DNA from 2 places in the Peribacillus sp. FSL R5-0717 genome. Region 2 is predicted to be linked to the other one. Evidence: riboswitches for the same ligand, from Rfam matches in the RefSeq annotation. Region 2 holds a riboswitch; the other holds the start of a gene.
What was found. Region 2 has a riboswitch for cyclic di-GMP ahead of NYE65_RS03995 (anti-repressor SinI family protein). Riboswitches for the same ligand answer to the same signal wherever they lie in the genome.
Positions count from the first base shown of each region.

Region 1: it holds a riboswitch for cyclic di-GMP, as region 2 does, so the genes downstream of both, sinI (DNA-binding anti-repressor SinI) here and NYE65_RS03995 (anti-repressor SinI family protein) in region 2, are expected to answer to the same signal.

Region 1 covers NZ_JBBOOF010000001.1:2,299,379-2,306,952, reverse strand. Annotated here, with positions in the region: gene flgM (flagellar biosynthesis anti-sigma factor FlgM) at 1-199, shown strand, start outside; gene NYE65_RS11280 (flagellar protein FlgN) at 280-681, shown strand; gene hpf (ribosome hibernation-promoting factor, HPF/YfiA family) at 1,016-1,573, shown strand; cyclic di-GMP riboswitch class I at 2,200-2,285, shown strand; gene sinI (DNA-binding anti-repressor SinI) at 2,316-2,456, shown strand; gene NYE65_RS11265 (helix-turn-helix domain-containing protein) at 2,604-2,927, opposite strand; gene secA (preprotein translocase subunit SecA) at 3,344-5,857, shown strand; one part of gene prfB (peptide chain release factor 2) at 6,007-6,069, shown strand; one part of gene prfB (peptide chain release factor 2) at 6,071-7,105, shown strand; gene NYE65_RS11250 (YitT family protein) at 7,263-7,574, shown strand, end outside.
Region 2 covers NZ_JBBOOF010000001.1:801,993-809,566, forward strand. Annotated here, with positions in the region: gene NYE65_RS03980 (hypothetical protein) at 292-750, opposite strand; gene NYE65_RS03985 (hypothetical protein) at 951-1,082, opposite strand; gene NYE65_RS03990 (hypothetical protein) at 1,345-1,482, opposite strand; gene NYE65_RS03995 (anti-repressor SinI family protein) at 1,975-2,100, opposite strand; cyclic di-GMP riboswitch class I at 2,119-2,202, opposite strand; partial or broken gene NYE65_RS04000 (ATP-binding cassette domain-containing protein) at 2,583-2,930, opposite strand; gene NYE65_RS04005 (hypothetical protein) at 3,816-4,133, shown strand; partial or broken gene NYE65_RS27175 (ATP-binding cassette domain-containing protein) at 4,537-4,666, opposite strand; gene galE (UDP-glucose 4-epimerase GalE) at 5,433-6,464, opposite strand.

The DNA.
Region 1 (7,574 bases), 1.5 Mb from region 2:
GAATATCAAAGAATCCAAGGTCAAATCCTCGGATAAAGTTGAAATTTCTTCAGCGGCAAAAGAAATGCAGCAATCATCTCCGATTCTTGCTGCAAGACAAGCAAAAGTGGATGAACTGAAAATCCAGGTTGAAAAAGGAAATTATAAATTGAATGCACAAGCAACGGCTAAGGGTCTCATCGATTTTTACCGGAAATGAATTTTCCATGAAAAAGAAGCTTGAATGAAGTGGACGGAGCAAGTTTCCGTCCTTCATTTATGAGCGGAGGAGGCAGCGAAATGACTGCACGGACCATCATCGGATCGCTTGAAAAATTGATCAAGCTTCATAAAAGCTTCAATCAATTGGCGATACGAAAAACGGCCATTTTGAAAGCGAATGATACCGAGGCGATTACTGCCCTGCTGATTTCGGAACAAAAGCAGATTAAAGCGATTAGTCAGACGGATAAGGAAAGAGAAAGGGCAGTCGAGGAATTTCTTGCAGCCAATGGAACGGCGGGACAGGCAGCCTCCATCCATACCGTGACGGAACTGACAGGACCAGAAGAAACGGAAGTCCTTGAAATGCTAAAAGCGGCATTGATCGATGAAGTGGCAAAGCTGAAGGAGCGGAACGGTTTAAATCAGCAATTGATCTATCAGTCCCTTCAATTATCGGGATATCCAGGAAATAAATAAGAAGAAAAAATCCTCCAATAAATACACGAATCCGTATGAAAGTCTATCAGTGGATGGCGTGTTCTATGATAAAAGAAATTGATTTCCTTACCTTTTGGAGTCCAAACGGTTTCCATGTTAAATATTTTTAAATTTTCTGTAAATAAAATAGGCTTAATTTTTTCTTTCTAGCATAGCATTTGATATAATGGAGCTAGGGCAGACATCAACCCTTTCCAAACCTTCCGACAATTGTTTCATTATTTCGACATATTTCATGATGTGTTTCTAAAAGGAACCGGAGGGGTATTGTAGAATCTAACTGTATAGTCTTAATTTAAGGAGGACTCACTTTATGAATTACAACGTACGCGGTGAAAACATTGAGGTAACTCCAGCAATTCGAGAATACGTCGAAAAGAAAATTGGCAAGTTAGAACGATATTTTAACAATACACCAGATGCAAATGTGTTAGTCAATTTAAAAGTGAACAATAATACTTCAAAGGTCGAAGTGACGATTCCCATGCAGAATTTGGTTCTTCGCGCTGAAGAGGAAAATGCGGATATGTATGCTGCCATTGACTTGATCAATGATAAGCTTGAACGCCAAATTCGTAAACATAAAACGAAGGTCAATCGCAAGTTCCGAAACAATCTATCGACTACACCCGATGCATTCGCCTTCAATACGGAAGCTGACGAAGTGGTGGATGAATTCGAAGACGATAATGATATTGAAGTGGTCCGCAATAAACGCTTTGATTTAAAGCCAATGGACAGTGAAGAAGCTATTTTACAAATGAATATGCTTGGTCACAGTTTCTTCGTTTACACGAATGCGGATACTAATACAACAAACGTAGTGTACCGCCGAAAGGATGGACGCTATGGATTGATTGAACCTAGTTAATTATTATTCTAATATCAAAAAGCACAGCCCAGCCTCTGGGGTGTGCTTTTTTGCATGTTGATAGAATCCGTTAGAACGTAAAAAAGATTTCTTCTTTTGGTTCTCTAAAAAATACAATGTTCACTTAAAAGAACAAAATTTGTTCTTCATTAAGATAAAAAGTTGGTTTTACCTAATCAAATACCCCTATCTTTTGCACTATACTCGAATCATCAGTTCTTTAAAAAGAACAATAAGTTATTTGTAGAAAACAATTTGATCAAGGTGCAGAGGGGTGCGGATTATTTGTATCGAAAGAATTGCCATACATGCCATAGGGCTTCTTTTAGCAGTGCGGAATATGGAAAGTGGCTTTGCCCGACCTGCGGTGAGGATTTGACTTCGCAAAAAGCCCACGATGCACTTACAATCGAAAGAATCAATACACCCCAAAGAAATTTTAAGAAGAGTAAAACGAAATTGAATTAGTCTATGAAAAATCACCTGAACTTCAAATTTTCTTAATATTGTAATATTTTGTCGGATGAAAGTTTTTGCATTTATGTGGATTACCGACATAAAATAGCAATATATGGAGTGTGTATCCGTTATAATATGATTATAGGTAATGTATTTGGTAATAAATACCACGACAAAGGCAAACTCCTTGAAAAATGAGGGCGCAAAGGCACAGGTCTAAGGTCCTTGTGACTAGGATGGCTGGTCTGCCTGAAATACAAGAGTATTTTAGGAGGTAGAAGAGGTGGCTAATGTGGAAATGGATCAAGAATGGGTGAAATTGATTTCTGAAGCAAGAAGCTTGGGTTTCAAAAAAGAGGAAATCATTGCTTTTTTTAAACGGGAAAGCCTTGAGGCAATTTTTGAGGAGAACGATGGAAAATAGGTTCCGAACAAATTCGAGAACATCCCTATAAACAATGGTTCGATCATAGCTGTTTATAGGGTTTATTCTTCCTTGGGATTCTTGTGAGTCTAGCTTATTCAAACTGTATTCTTCAGGATTATGTAAGTAAACTAGTGCACTACCATTCTACTCTTCTTTATCTTTTCTCCATTTATTAAATTCGATGAATTCCCTGAATTGTTGTTTTGAGACACCCGAATTCATGGCTTCCTCAACGATTTTCATCCAGTCATTGTCCAAGGTTTCCTTATTTGGTGCATCGTAAAGCAGGGCATCAACTGGGATGTTAAGTACGGAGGAGATTTTTTCAAGAAATTGAATAGAAGGATTCGTTTGTAAGTTCCGCTCGAGCGAACTTAAATAAGACTTTGCAACACCTGCTTTATCGGCAAGTTCAGTCATCGACATTTTCTTTTCTTCTCGCAGTTTTTTTACACGTTCACCAATCATCAATACCACCTCGAAACATGTTCTATTTATCTTCCGCTAATAAGTTTCGGCAGCCCACCTTATCATTCAAAACATGACGCCTGTATTGGATTACCTTGACATGCTATCTCTAGAGAGGACACAGCATCTAGTGATGGAAGGTTATGGATAATTCACATTTGCATATGGAATAGTGGGGAGTTTGCAACATATTTTTTATACTTTCTCCTATTTTAACAGTTTTACTCCTCATTTATCCATTGTTTTTCGCAAGAATTGCATTCAGGTCTATACCAGCGAAGTGACATGAAGTTGTACCTCTATGATAGAAGTGGTAAAATTAAGCGTGCATTAGTAATAATAGAAGGTGTGTTTCTTCTTACTTATATGAATTTTGTCATTGAACGATCATTACCATAATAGAGGAGCGTTATTGAATGCTTAATATATTAAATAAAGTTTTTGATCCGAATAAGCGAGAAATCAAACGTTTAGAAAAAATCGCCGATCAGGTCGAAGCGCTGGCTGATGAGACTGCTGCGTTATCGGATGAACAGTTGCGTGCCAAAACGGAAGAGTTTAAAGAGCGTTATCAAAATGGGGAAACCGTTGATGATTTGCTTGTCGAGGCTTTTGCGGTTGCGCGTGAAGGGGCAAAACGTGCTCTGGGCTTATATCCTTACCGTGTTCAAATCATGGGTGGGGCATCCCTTCATGATGGAAATATCTCCGAGATGAAAACAGGGGAAGGTAAAACCTTAACATCCACGATGCCGGTTTATTTAAACGCGCTTACCGGTAAAGGTGTACATGTCGTTACCGTCAATGAATACTTGGCACACCGTGATGCCACCGAAATGGGTGTATTGTATGATTTCCTCGGTTTGACCGTCGGGTTGAATTTGAACAGTCATTCCAAAGAAGAAAAGCAGGCAGCGTATAATGCTGACATTACGTACAGTACGAATAATGAGTTAGGTTTTGATTATCTTCGTGACAATATGGTGTTATATAAAGAACAAATGGTACAGCGTCCGCTGCACTTCGCTGTCATCGATGAGGTCGATTCGATTTTGATTGATGAGGCGAGAACGCCATTGATCATTTCCGGTTCGGCACAGAAATCGGCTCAGCTTTATATCCAGGCCAATGCGTTTGTGAGAACCTTAAAGAAAGATACGGACTACACATATGATGAAAAGACAAAAGGTGTTCAGCTGACGGAAGATGGGATGAATCGAGCTGAAAAAGCGTTTAATATCGATAATTTATTCGATATTAGTCACGTTACTTTGAATCATCATATCAATCAGGCGTTAAAGGCTCATGTTTCCATGCATTTGGATGTGGATTATGTCGTCCAGGAAGGCGAGATAGTCATCGTTGACCAATTCACCGGCCGTTTGATGAAAGGCCGCCGTTACAGTGAAGGTCTCCACCAGGCGATCGAAGCGAAAGAAGGACTTGAAATTCAAAATGAAAGCATGACTCTTGCGACGATTACATTCCAGAACTATTTCAGGATGTATGAAAAACTTTCAGGTATGACCGGTACAGCCAAAACGGAAGAAGAGGAATTCCGCAATATTTATAATATGAATGTCATTGCGATCCCGACAAACAGGAATATCATCAGGGATGACAGGGCAGATCTTATATATGCGACAACTGATGGGAAATTCAAAGCTGTTGTGGAAGACATCGCCGAACGTTATACAAAGGGTCAGCCTGTGCTTGTCGGTACGGTTGCCATCGAAACATCTGAGGTCATATCTGCCTATTTATCCAAAAAAGGCATCCCTCACGATGTTTTGAATGCCAAGAACCATGAGCGTGAAGCGGAAATCATTGCGAATGCGGGTAATCAAGGCTCAGTTACGATCGCTACTAACATGGCAGGTCGCGGTACGGATATCAAGCTTGGTGAAGGTGTCAAGGAGCTTGGGGGCCTTGCTGTCATCGGCACGGAACGTCATGAAAGCAGGCGTATAGATAACCAGCTGCGTGGCCGGTCCGGCCGTCAGGGAGATCCAGGGGTCACTCAATTCTATTTATCAATGGAAGATGAATTGATGCGCCGCTTCGGTTCGGATAATATGAAAAACATGATGGCACGCCTAGGTATGGATGATTCCCAGCCAATTCAAAGTAAAATGGTGACAAGGGCCGTTGAATCCGCACAGAAACGGGTCGAAGGCAATAACTTCGATTCACGTAAGCAATTACTGCAGTATGATGATGTTCTCCGTCAACAACGGGAAATTATCTATAAACAGCGTTTCGATGTCATGGAAAGTGAAAACTTACGTGAAATCGTCGAAACGATGATCACGGCATCCATCCAGCGAAATGTTGTCGCGTTTGCTCCAATGGGCGATGAGGAAGGCTGGAATTTACAAGGCCTTGTCGACTACCTGAATGGTAACCTATTCAATGAAGGTTCAATCACTGTGGCTGATTTGGAAGGGAAAAACGAATCGGAATTGGTTGAGTTCATTTTAGCAAAAGTGAAAGAAGGCTATGACCAAAAAGAAGAAGAGCTATCTGAAGAACAAATGCGTGAATTCGAAAAAGTAATCGTTCTTCGTGCAGTCGATAGTAAGTGGATGGACCATATTGATGCAATGGAGCAGCTGCGCCAAGGGATCCACCTTCGTGCTTATGGTCAAATCGATCCGCTTCGTGAATATCAATCCGAAGGTTTTGCGATGTTTGAAGCGATGATTGCTTCAATGGAAGATGAAGTCGCGAAATACATCATGAAGGCTGAAATCCGCAACAATTTGGAACGCAAGGAAGTCATAAAAGGACAAGCGGTCAATCCGAAGGAAGAAGACGGGGGAAAAGTGAAAAAAGCCCCTGCCCGTAAAAAGGAAGACGTTGGAAGAAACGCGTTATGTCCATGCGGCAGCGGTAAAAAATATAAGAATTGCCATGGCAATTTAGGCTAAAGTTAGGTGTATAATGAAGATGAGACGGTTAAGTCCAAGGCTAGCCGCCTCTTTTCATGTTTAGTTTGCATATAATGAATTGGTTTATTGTAATGAAGGGAATCCCTCTTCAGGGATTTTTTTTAACATACTTAATGAGGTGAAGAGAAATGGAATTAGCAGAAATAAGAAATGAACTTGAACGGACAGCGCAGCGATTAACGGACTTTAGGGGGTCTCTTTGACTTAGATGAAAAAGAGGCACGAATCGCACAGCTAGAAAATGAGATGACACATCCCGATTTTTGGAATGATCAGCAAAAAGCACAAACTGTCATCAATGAAACGAATGCTTTGAAAGAACAAGTCAATCAATTGTCCGACCTGAATGAATCATATGAAAATCTGGATTTGACATATGAATTAGTGAAAGAGGAGAATGATCAAGAACTTTTAGCGGAGCTGGAAGAAGAAATTACGGTTCTTGCACAAAAGATGAATGACTTTGAACTTCAACTTTTATTAAGTGAAGAATATGACTCGAAAAATGCCATTCTTGAACTGCATCCTGGTGCAGGCGGTACGGAGTCCCAGGATTGGGGTTCCATGCTGTTGCGCATGTATACAAGATGGGGTGAAAAAAGAGGCTTTAAAGTGGAAACCCTTGATTACCTTCCAGGTGATGAAGCTGGGATCAAGAGTGTTACTTTAATTTTCAAAGGCCATAACGCCTATGGTTATTTGAAAGCGGAAAAAGGGGTACACCGTCTTGTCCGTATTTCTCCTTTCGATTCCTCGGGACGACGCCACACTTCATTCGTTTCATGTGAAGTCATGCCGGAATTCGATGAGACGATCAATATAGAAGTACGCACGGAAGATTTGAAAATCGACACGTACCGGGCAAGTGGTGCAGGTGGTCAGCATATCAATACAACGGACTCGGCGGTCCGGATCACCCATTTACCTACGAACACCGTGGTAACGTGCCAAAACGAGAGATCTCAAATCAAAAACAAGGCCCAGGCCATGAATATGCTGAAAGCCAAATTGTATCAACGTGAAATTGAACAGCAACAAGCGGAATTGGATGAAATCCGCGGAGAGCAAAAGGAAATTGGCTGGGGAAGCCAAATTCGTTCTTATGTTTTCCATCCGTATTCCATGGTTAAAGATCACCGTACTAGTGCGGAGACCGGAAACTTGGGAGCTGTCATGGATGGGGATATCGATATGTTCATTGATGCGTACTTGCGTTCAAAATTATAAGATCAGCCAGTCGGACCGGTTTCCCCGGTCCGGCTTTTTTTATGATTTTCCCTTTTTAATGAATCTTCTGGCTGACATTTACAGGATTGAAAAGGGATGCTCTACCTCGTTCGGCCAATACTAGATAATAATGATGGTTCGAGGAGACTTATGCAAAATGAAGAGAAGATACAGGGAGCAGAGGCACCCTTTCATTCAAAAGTTAACGGAGTATGGATTGGTGATTGTCGGTTCGTCCATAATTGCCATTGGTTTTAATGTGTTTTTACTGCCTAACCAGGTCGCATCCGGAGGGGTCAGCGGGATTAGCACGATTCTCGATTCAACTCTCGGTTGGGAGCCGGCTTATGTTCTTTGGGGTTTTAATATCCCTTTGTTCATTGCGGGGCTTATTATCCTCGGAAGGCATTTCGGAGCCAAAAGCCTGATTGGAACCTTGTTCCTGCCTTTAGTGGTATTTCTGACAAAG
Region 2 (7,574 bases):
TTGCCCCTTTCATCACTTGACACAATTATTCTTTGGACCCGGAATTCCATCTACCGTCATTCATCAACTATAATAAATGATCCTAAACAAAAGGAGTGGATTTAAATGAAAATCAAAGCAGGCAGCTGGGCTATGCTAAGCAAACAGGACAAAATGTTTATTCTAAAAGCCATCAGTGACCGTTCAAGAATGAAATATGTTTCATGAGAAGTAAATCTATTCGGCAATACATGAGAGCAGCGCCTCTCCCTTTTCAATAAAACGAACTCGAGCCTGAAAAAGGAGAGGAATTTATTCAAACTGATAATCCCATAACAAACGCCATTCGCCTTTTTCTTTGACGACATAACAATTTTGTTCCAAAGTAAACACCCCAAAGCGAGAATTGAAGACCTGTGTAACCGGAATTTCATAGGCCGTTTTATGCTGCCTTCCATCCTTATTCAGCCTCCAGTTCTTCACTTTCTTTGGACGGCCTACATCATACTGAAAGGTTTCCACATCCATATGCTGTAAAAATACATGTGACCGATTTTGCACATAATCTGCCCGATTCGGAAACCGCTGCTTCATTTCAAAACTTAACAATTTCCAGGATTTCCCAAACTCCGCTTCACTTTCATACTCATAGAAATCTTCAACCACGCTTTTTGATCCGTTGGGAAAAAGAAAAATGATACAGGCTCCTACAGCTAAAACCACGAGAATAGCCGTCAATACTCCTATTGGAATCTTACTGAGTCTCCTCACCCTCATCACCCTCACAGGTTATCATTCATTTATATATATATGGGAAAACGATAAAAAAGAAGCATGTTATTAAACATGCTTCTTAAGTATATGTATCAAAAATGATTTCTTAGATTCATTGACGCCTCCTCCATCGATAAAAGAAAAGAAGATGACCTTCGCCCATGAAACGAGCAAAATGTTGAATATGTTTCTACGGATTATATACTATCAGGTTGTTCAATGATCCCGCTTAATTTCTCCTTAATCTCTTCCACAAGTTCATTTACAGTAACATCTTGTCCAGACTCACCCTTGGCAAAAGTGTCTTTTAAAATATCAAAAAAATCCATTAGAAATTTCCACTCCAATATATAATTGAGCCACCATTTCATACTGTTATCCTAATCCAATTTTCAAAAATAAGGAATATAGCTCACTTATTTGATAATCACATATCTAGTAGGGATTGGCAAGCGGAATATACTATATTATCAGAAAAGTAACTAAACATTAACATTCTCTTAATATTCAAGGAAAGGAATACTACTAGTCAATATGTGTGGATAAAAACAAAAAAAAGGACCGATTCCTCAGCCCCTTCGACGCTCCATATTATACTTGCCCCAAAAAATAAGTCATTAATGAAATCAAAACTAAAATAATAGTAATATAAGTCCCAATAAAAATTTTCTTGCTTCTCTGTTTCTTTTCATAAACTTCCTCAAACGTAATGAATTTATTTTTTGTCATCAAATAGTCTCCTTATATTTTGATGGCAGCTATCTGACATCGCCTTTTGCGAAGTCCCTTTGCTTGATCCCTATAATGTAATATCGGCACATAACCAAAAATCCTTAAGTATTATTAACTATTTTTTTATAGGCTATATTTCTCAAAATTATAGCACACTAAGACTAAAGCATTATGTATACTAACTAATTTCTATGATCATCCTGTTAAATCCTGCCTAGATTTCATTTTAATATTTAAATTTATTAAGCGCTTACTTTATTAAATTCATGATTATTTTTATCCAACCGCAAAATGCCAACCATAACGGAACACTAAATAAAGTTCCCCACATTATTCCCTTCAAAAAGGCAATAGGTACATCCATAATAAAAATCCCCCTCAATAAGGTTGCATTTTTATTATTATCGCCATGTTCTTTATTCTAGATACCTTTTACGTTAATGAAAACAAAAAAAGAAGACTGATTAACAGCCTCCCTAAGTATTTTTATTATCCCCTGATGTCTGCTTTGTTCTTTCCTTTTATGAACTCTCGCACTTCTTCAATGGATAATCCTAAATTTTTGGCCTCCAAAATTAGATGAACCCATTCTTTCATTTCATTGTTAACTTCCAAGACAAATCCCACCCATCTTGTGGTAACACAGCCGTCTTAGCATGTAGCCTTAGACCTGTAATTTTGCGTCCCTACTTTTCAATAGGTTTGCCTTTCTCAAGAATATTTCACATTATTAACCAAGATTAATAAATCTCTTGCATCCCTGTTTCCATGGTGCTACTTAAAACTATATTAATGTTAATTATACTTAAAAACGTAATAATAGCTCTTAATACTATTCGTTTTTTTATGTCATTTTTCAACATCTTTCATCAAAAAATGACATCACAACCGGAAAGCACTGGTATAATGCACTTCCTTTACAACACTTTTATTAAAAATAGATTTATATTAGATAAATAATCTCGAATTTGCTATTCTACAAAAATAATATTCCGAATTAAGTGGGGACTAAGTGATTCATCTTTAATCCCTAAGTAAAAAAGCCAGCATTACAAACCATAATTGGCAGTAACCTGACTTTAGCTCTAGTAAAATATTTACACGCTTGATTCCATTTGGATACCTAATAAATTGCTAAACATCCCTCTTTTTTCATTCGCTAACTGGTTATATTCACCGACCTGAATAATTTCTCCCTGATCCATGACCAGCACTTGATCGGCATTGCGAATCGTCAATAATCGGTGAGCTATGACCATGATGGTCATTTTTCCTTTTAATCTTTCAATAGCGGATTGAATCTTCGCTTCGTTCTCCGTATCCAATGCACTTGTCGCTTCATCCAAAACCAGGATGGCAGGTTTACGTAAGATTGCTCTGGCTAACACTAGAAGCTGCCTTTCTCCTCCTAACAGTCGGACACCCCCATCTCCGATGAGAGTATCTTTTTATTCCGAGTCTTTAATTTCTTATATTATAAAGTTCATTATAATTCTAATCCAACCGAAAAATGACAACCACAAAGGACAGCTCTAAAACGTTCCCCACAATAGTCCCACAACAAGAAATTCTAAAATAAAGATCGTCTCTTTTGTAGTCTTAGGACTCTTAGCTCCTTTGACTACCCATTTCGACAAAAGTAGAGCTCCCTGCATACTTCCTTATTCACCTACTTAACACAAAAATAGGACTGATTTCTCAGCCCTATTTGATAAACACACGTTATGATTTACCAAGAAAAAAAGTCAATAATGAAATCAAGATTAAAATAATAGTAACATAAGACCCAATAAAAATTTTCTTGCTTCTTTCTTTCTTTTCATAAGCTTCCTCGAACGTAATAAATTTGTTTTTTGTCATCAAATATTCTCCTTATATTTTGATGGCAGCTATCTGACAGCGCTTTCTGCGAAGTCCCTTTGTTTGATCTTCATATTAAAATATCGTCAAATTGGCAAAAATATAAACTGTATTATTCACTATTTTTATAATGGGCTAGTTCTTATAAATTAATATCTGTGCTTTACCATATAGTTTACTATAAATCATACAAAATACATTAATTCAAAATATTCCATTATACCCAAAAGTCTTTTATACCAAAGTTTTATTCATTGATGCTAAGCAATAATCCCTATCTGTTCCATAGAACTGTTTTTATGGCTGCAATTTGTTTATCCCCATATCCATTTACCGATAAGTAAATAAAAAGGATAGAAATTCACCTTTTGCCAAAAATAACAAAAGGGATATCAACGGGAGGCTTGTGTCGGATGTTCTTTTTACAGAATTTTTCCTAATTCCCTTCGGATTGTTAAGACACTTCTTCCTTGAATAACGCCATCCGGACGTGCAAAATAGACAAATTCAAAGGAACAAAGGGAAACCTTACCTTTTTCCGCAAATCTTACAGTTCAAGCGTACCTGCCACCATTGGTTTTTCCAAACAAACAGGAATTCCATATGAAATGGGGATTATTAAAAACCCTTATGCTGGTCGGTCATTTATTGAGCCCACACAAGAATTGCGCGACTTAGCTGTTCGACTGAAATTAAGCGCTGTGCAAGAAATTTTGGAAGGAAAAAGGCTGGTATTAGTCGATGATCGATTGTTAGGGGAACGACAAGTAAGCGCATTGTCTAATTGATACGGCAAGCAGGGCCAAGGAAGTCCATGTAAGAATTAGTTCACCTATGGTTAGAAACCCTTGTTTTTATGGTGTGGATATGCCAACTAAGGAAGAACTATTTGCCAACAAACACGAACACGAACGAGCAATGGGAAAGGTTATCTGGGCAGATTCATTAGCCTTTTTAAGCACCGAAGTGTTATTAGAGGCAGTAGATGTGAATCTTGGAGAAACTAGCAGTCGCTGAATTACCTGTTTTAGTGGTGCTTACCCAACTAATATTTAAAGTGATACAACTTATGTAGGATAAAGATGGCAGGCATCACACAACAACAACTATCTTTGTGTGATGCCTGTCATTTTTACTAGGAGCGGAATTGAAAATGGTGAAGGTTTTATGCCTTTTCACCCTAATCTAATTAGTCTTTCGGGTACTTGTTGCTTCATCTAGAGCAAGGATCGATGGTTTAAGTAAAATTGCCTGGGACTAGTACAAGACGCTGTCTTTCTCCTCCTGACAGTCGAACTCCTCGATCACCAATAAGTTTATCTTTTTATTACGAGTCTTTAATTTCTTAATTTATAAAATTCATTATTATTTTGATCCAACCGAAAAAAGACAACCACAACGGAAAGCTTAAAAACGTTCCCCACAATAGTCCCACAACAACATTGCTGGGTTCATACATAATAAAGCATCCCCTTTTTTTAGGATTGTTTTTCTGTTGTTAAATTTAATTACAATAAAAAATCAAGTTTCACAAATGAATGATCTTCACTTAATTAATAAAAATAATGCAGCTTCTTTCTATGTACTATATTATTATAATATCTCACAGAGAAAGCGCTTACAATAGTTCTATATACTGATAAGCCTTACTTTTACATTACTACTTATATGTTTTAGCACCGGAACATTCTAGTCAGGAAATAAATCTAATTATATCCGAATATGAAAACATTTCTAGCTGATAGCGTCCTCACCATTAAATCTAATTAATAAGATTTTCTTTCTTCTCGATATGTTTCCTTATTAATTGCAAACCTAAAATGGTTACATAGAAGCTTTTCGATTTTTCACAATTTGAACAGATTATAGCATCTTGGTGTATTTTATTTATCTTCATTTTCTTCCCCAAAAGTGACAAGTTAGCTTAAATTTAATTCAAACAGAATCACCTCTTTTATAGTTTATTTGTACTCTTGACTCATCTCCTCAGATTCTCAGCCCATTCATTTCGACAAAATGGTGAATTCACTGCATCCTTCTTAAAATAAAAATGAACTGATTTCTCAGTCCATTTCAATAAACACCCGTTATGATTGAACGAGAACTTTTTGTTCGTATCCGTTCGGATTATCTGTTTGCCATTTCCACGAGTCTTTACACATCTCGTTTAAATCCTTTTCTGCACGCCAGCCTAATACTTTTTCTGCCTTAGTAGGATTTGCATAACAAATTGCGATATCACCAGGGCGCCTATCTACAAATTGATAAGGTATTTCTTTTGAATTGACAGTGCTGAAAGCATTAATGAGATCCATAACACTATAGCCTGTACCTGTACCAAGATTAAATGTTTCTATCCCTTTATTTTTATCAAGGAACTCGAGTGCCTTCAAATGGCCTTTTACCAAATCTATCACGTGGATGAAATCCCTGACCCCCGTACCATCGTGGGTGTTATAGTCATTGCCGAAAACAGAAAGCTTTTCTCTCTTTCCAATTGCAACTTGTGTAATATACGGCATTAAGTTATTTGGTATTCCATTCGGATTTTCCCCAATCCTTCCGCTTTCATGAGCACCTATTGGGTTAAAATAGCGTAATAATGCTATCCTCCAAGTCGGATCTGAAATATGTAAGTCTCTTAAAATTTCTTCTATCATCAATTTTGTACGCCCATATGGATTAGTTGCAGACAATGGAAATGATTCATCAATTGGGACACTTTCCGGGTGACCGTACACCGTAGCCGATGAACTGAAGACAAGTTTTTTTACATCGTGCTTGGCCATTAGGTCACACAGATTAATAGTGCCTGTTATATTATTATGATAGTAATTTAATGGGATTTCAACTGATTCCCCAACCGCTTTAAGTCCTGCAAAGTGCATTACAGCTTCGAAATTATGTTTCTCAAAAATAGTGTTCAACTCATCACGATCTAATAAATCGCATTTATAAAAAGGGAAGTCCTTTCCCGTTAATTCCTTAACCCGATTTATTGATTCAAAATTACTATTTGACAAGTTATCCAGTATTACAATCTTATAGCCAGTTTTTAAAAGTTCTACAGCTGCGTGGCTTCCGATATAGCCAGCCCCTCCAGTTACTAGTATTGTCACGTTTATTTCCTCACTTCAATTATAGAATACCAAATCAAAAGTATTTCTTTTACCTTCCATTTGGTGTGCTTGCTTTTAATATGTAATCTTTTACTAAATAGATTCTAATTATATCCTAAATTCCTTATAATAGTATATTTTATTTGTAATAAAATATTATAGTATTTTGGTCCCAATGATCCTCTTATTTCAACCCACTTTGACTACTTTTGTTAGTAAAGGATTTAATAGTATTATAAAATAGTCATTCTTAAATATCAGTACTCTTATTTTCACATCATTAAAAAGTTGTCGATTAGATTTAACTATTTTGTAGTTGGATAACAGAACTTCGTTCCCAGTTTTTTAACCATATTGTTAATTAAATATAACATATTAAGCTTGGAAGCAGATAGTAAACTATCGATCCAATACGATGCTTAGTAGTGCCTAGAACATGAAAATTGGAAAACATTACTTTCTTAAATCCGTGCACATTAGTAATGTTGACAAGTGACTTCAATCTGGGCTAACTAATTACTGAATGTTTCTGCCCCACAAACTTATATAAATCGAATTAGACTGTATTTCCAGACCTCAATAAACTTTTCATATTTTCCGTTACTTAACAAGCTTGCCTACTCATATATAAAACATATTACTTTATCTTTCTCCGATGTTGGTTTAAAACCTTGATGAAAATACTACTATCATCTGATTTAAAAAACTTAACCCCAACTAATTTTAAAGGTGTCCATATTTCTCTCATTTGGTATAAAGGCATTAAAATTCATCCTTTCTTAACTACCCAATCAATAAAGTATATGCTTTTGATATTAGTCTTTACTTTTACTAGCTGTCGATTACAGTTAAGAATCTATATAATTGTAATTGTATGTTTTATCACCAGAATTATAAAAATTGATTTTTTATATCTATTCTTTATAATGTAAGATGTTGAAATAGCCCTCTCGTTAGAAATAAACTGATTAGCCATAACATCAGTACATAAACATCATTTGTTCTTTATAACGTACACTAAAGATAAATTTACTATTTTTTTATTATTATGTCAAGTATTTATATTGTCTGTACAAACCTATTAGTTCTATTCAAAGTTATAAAATATGG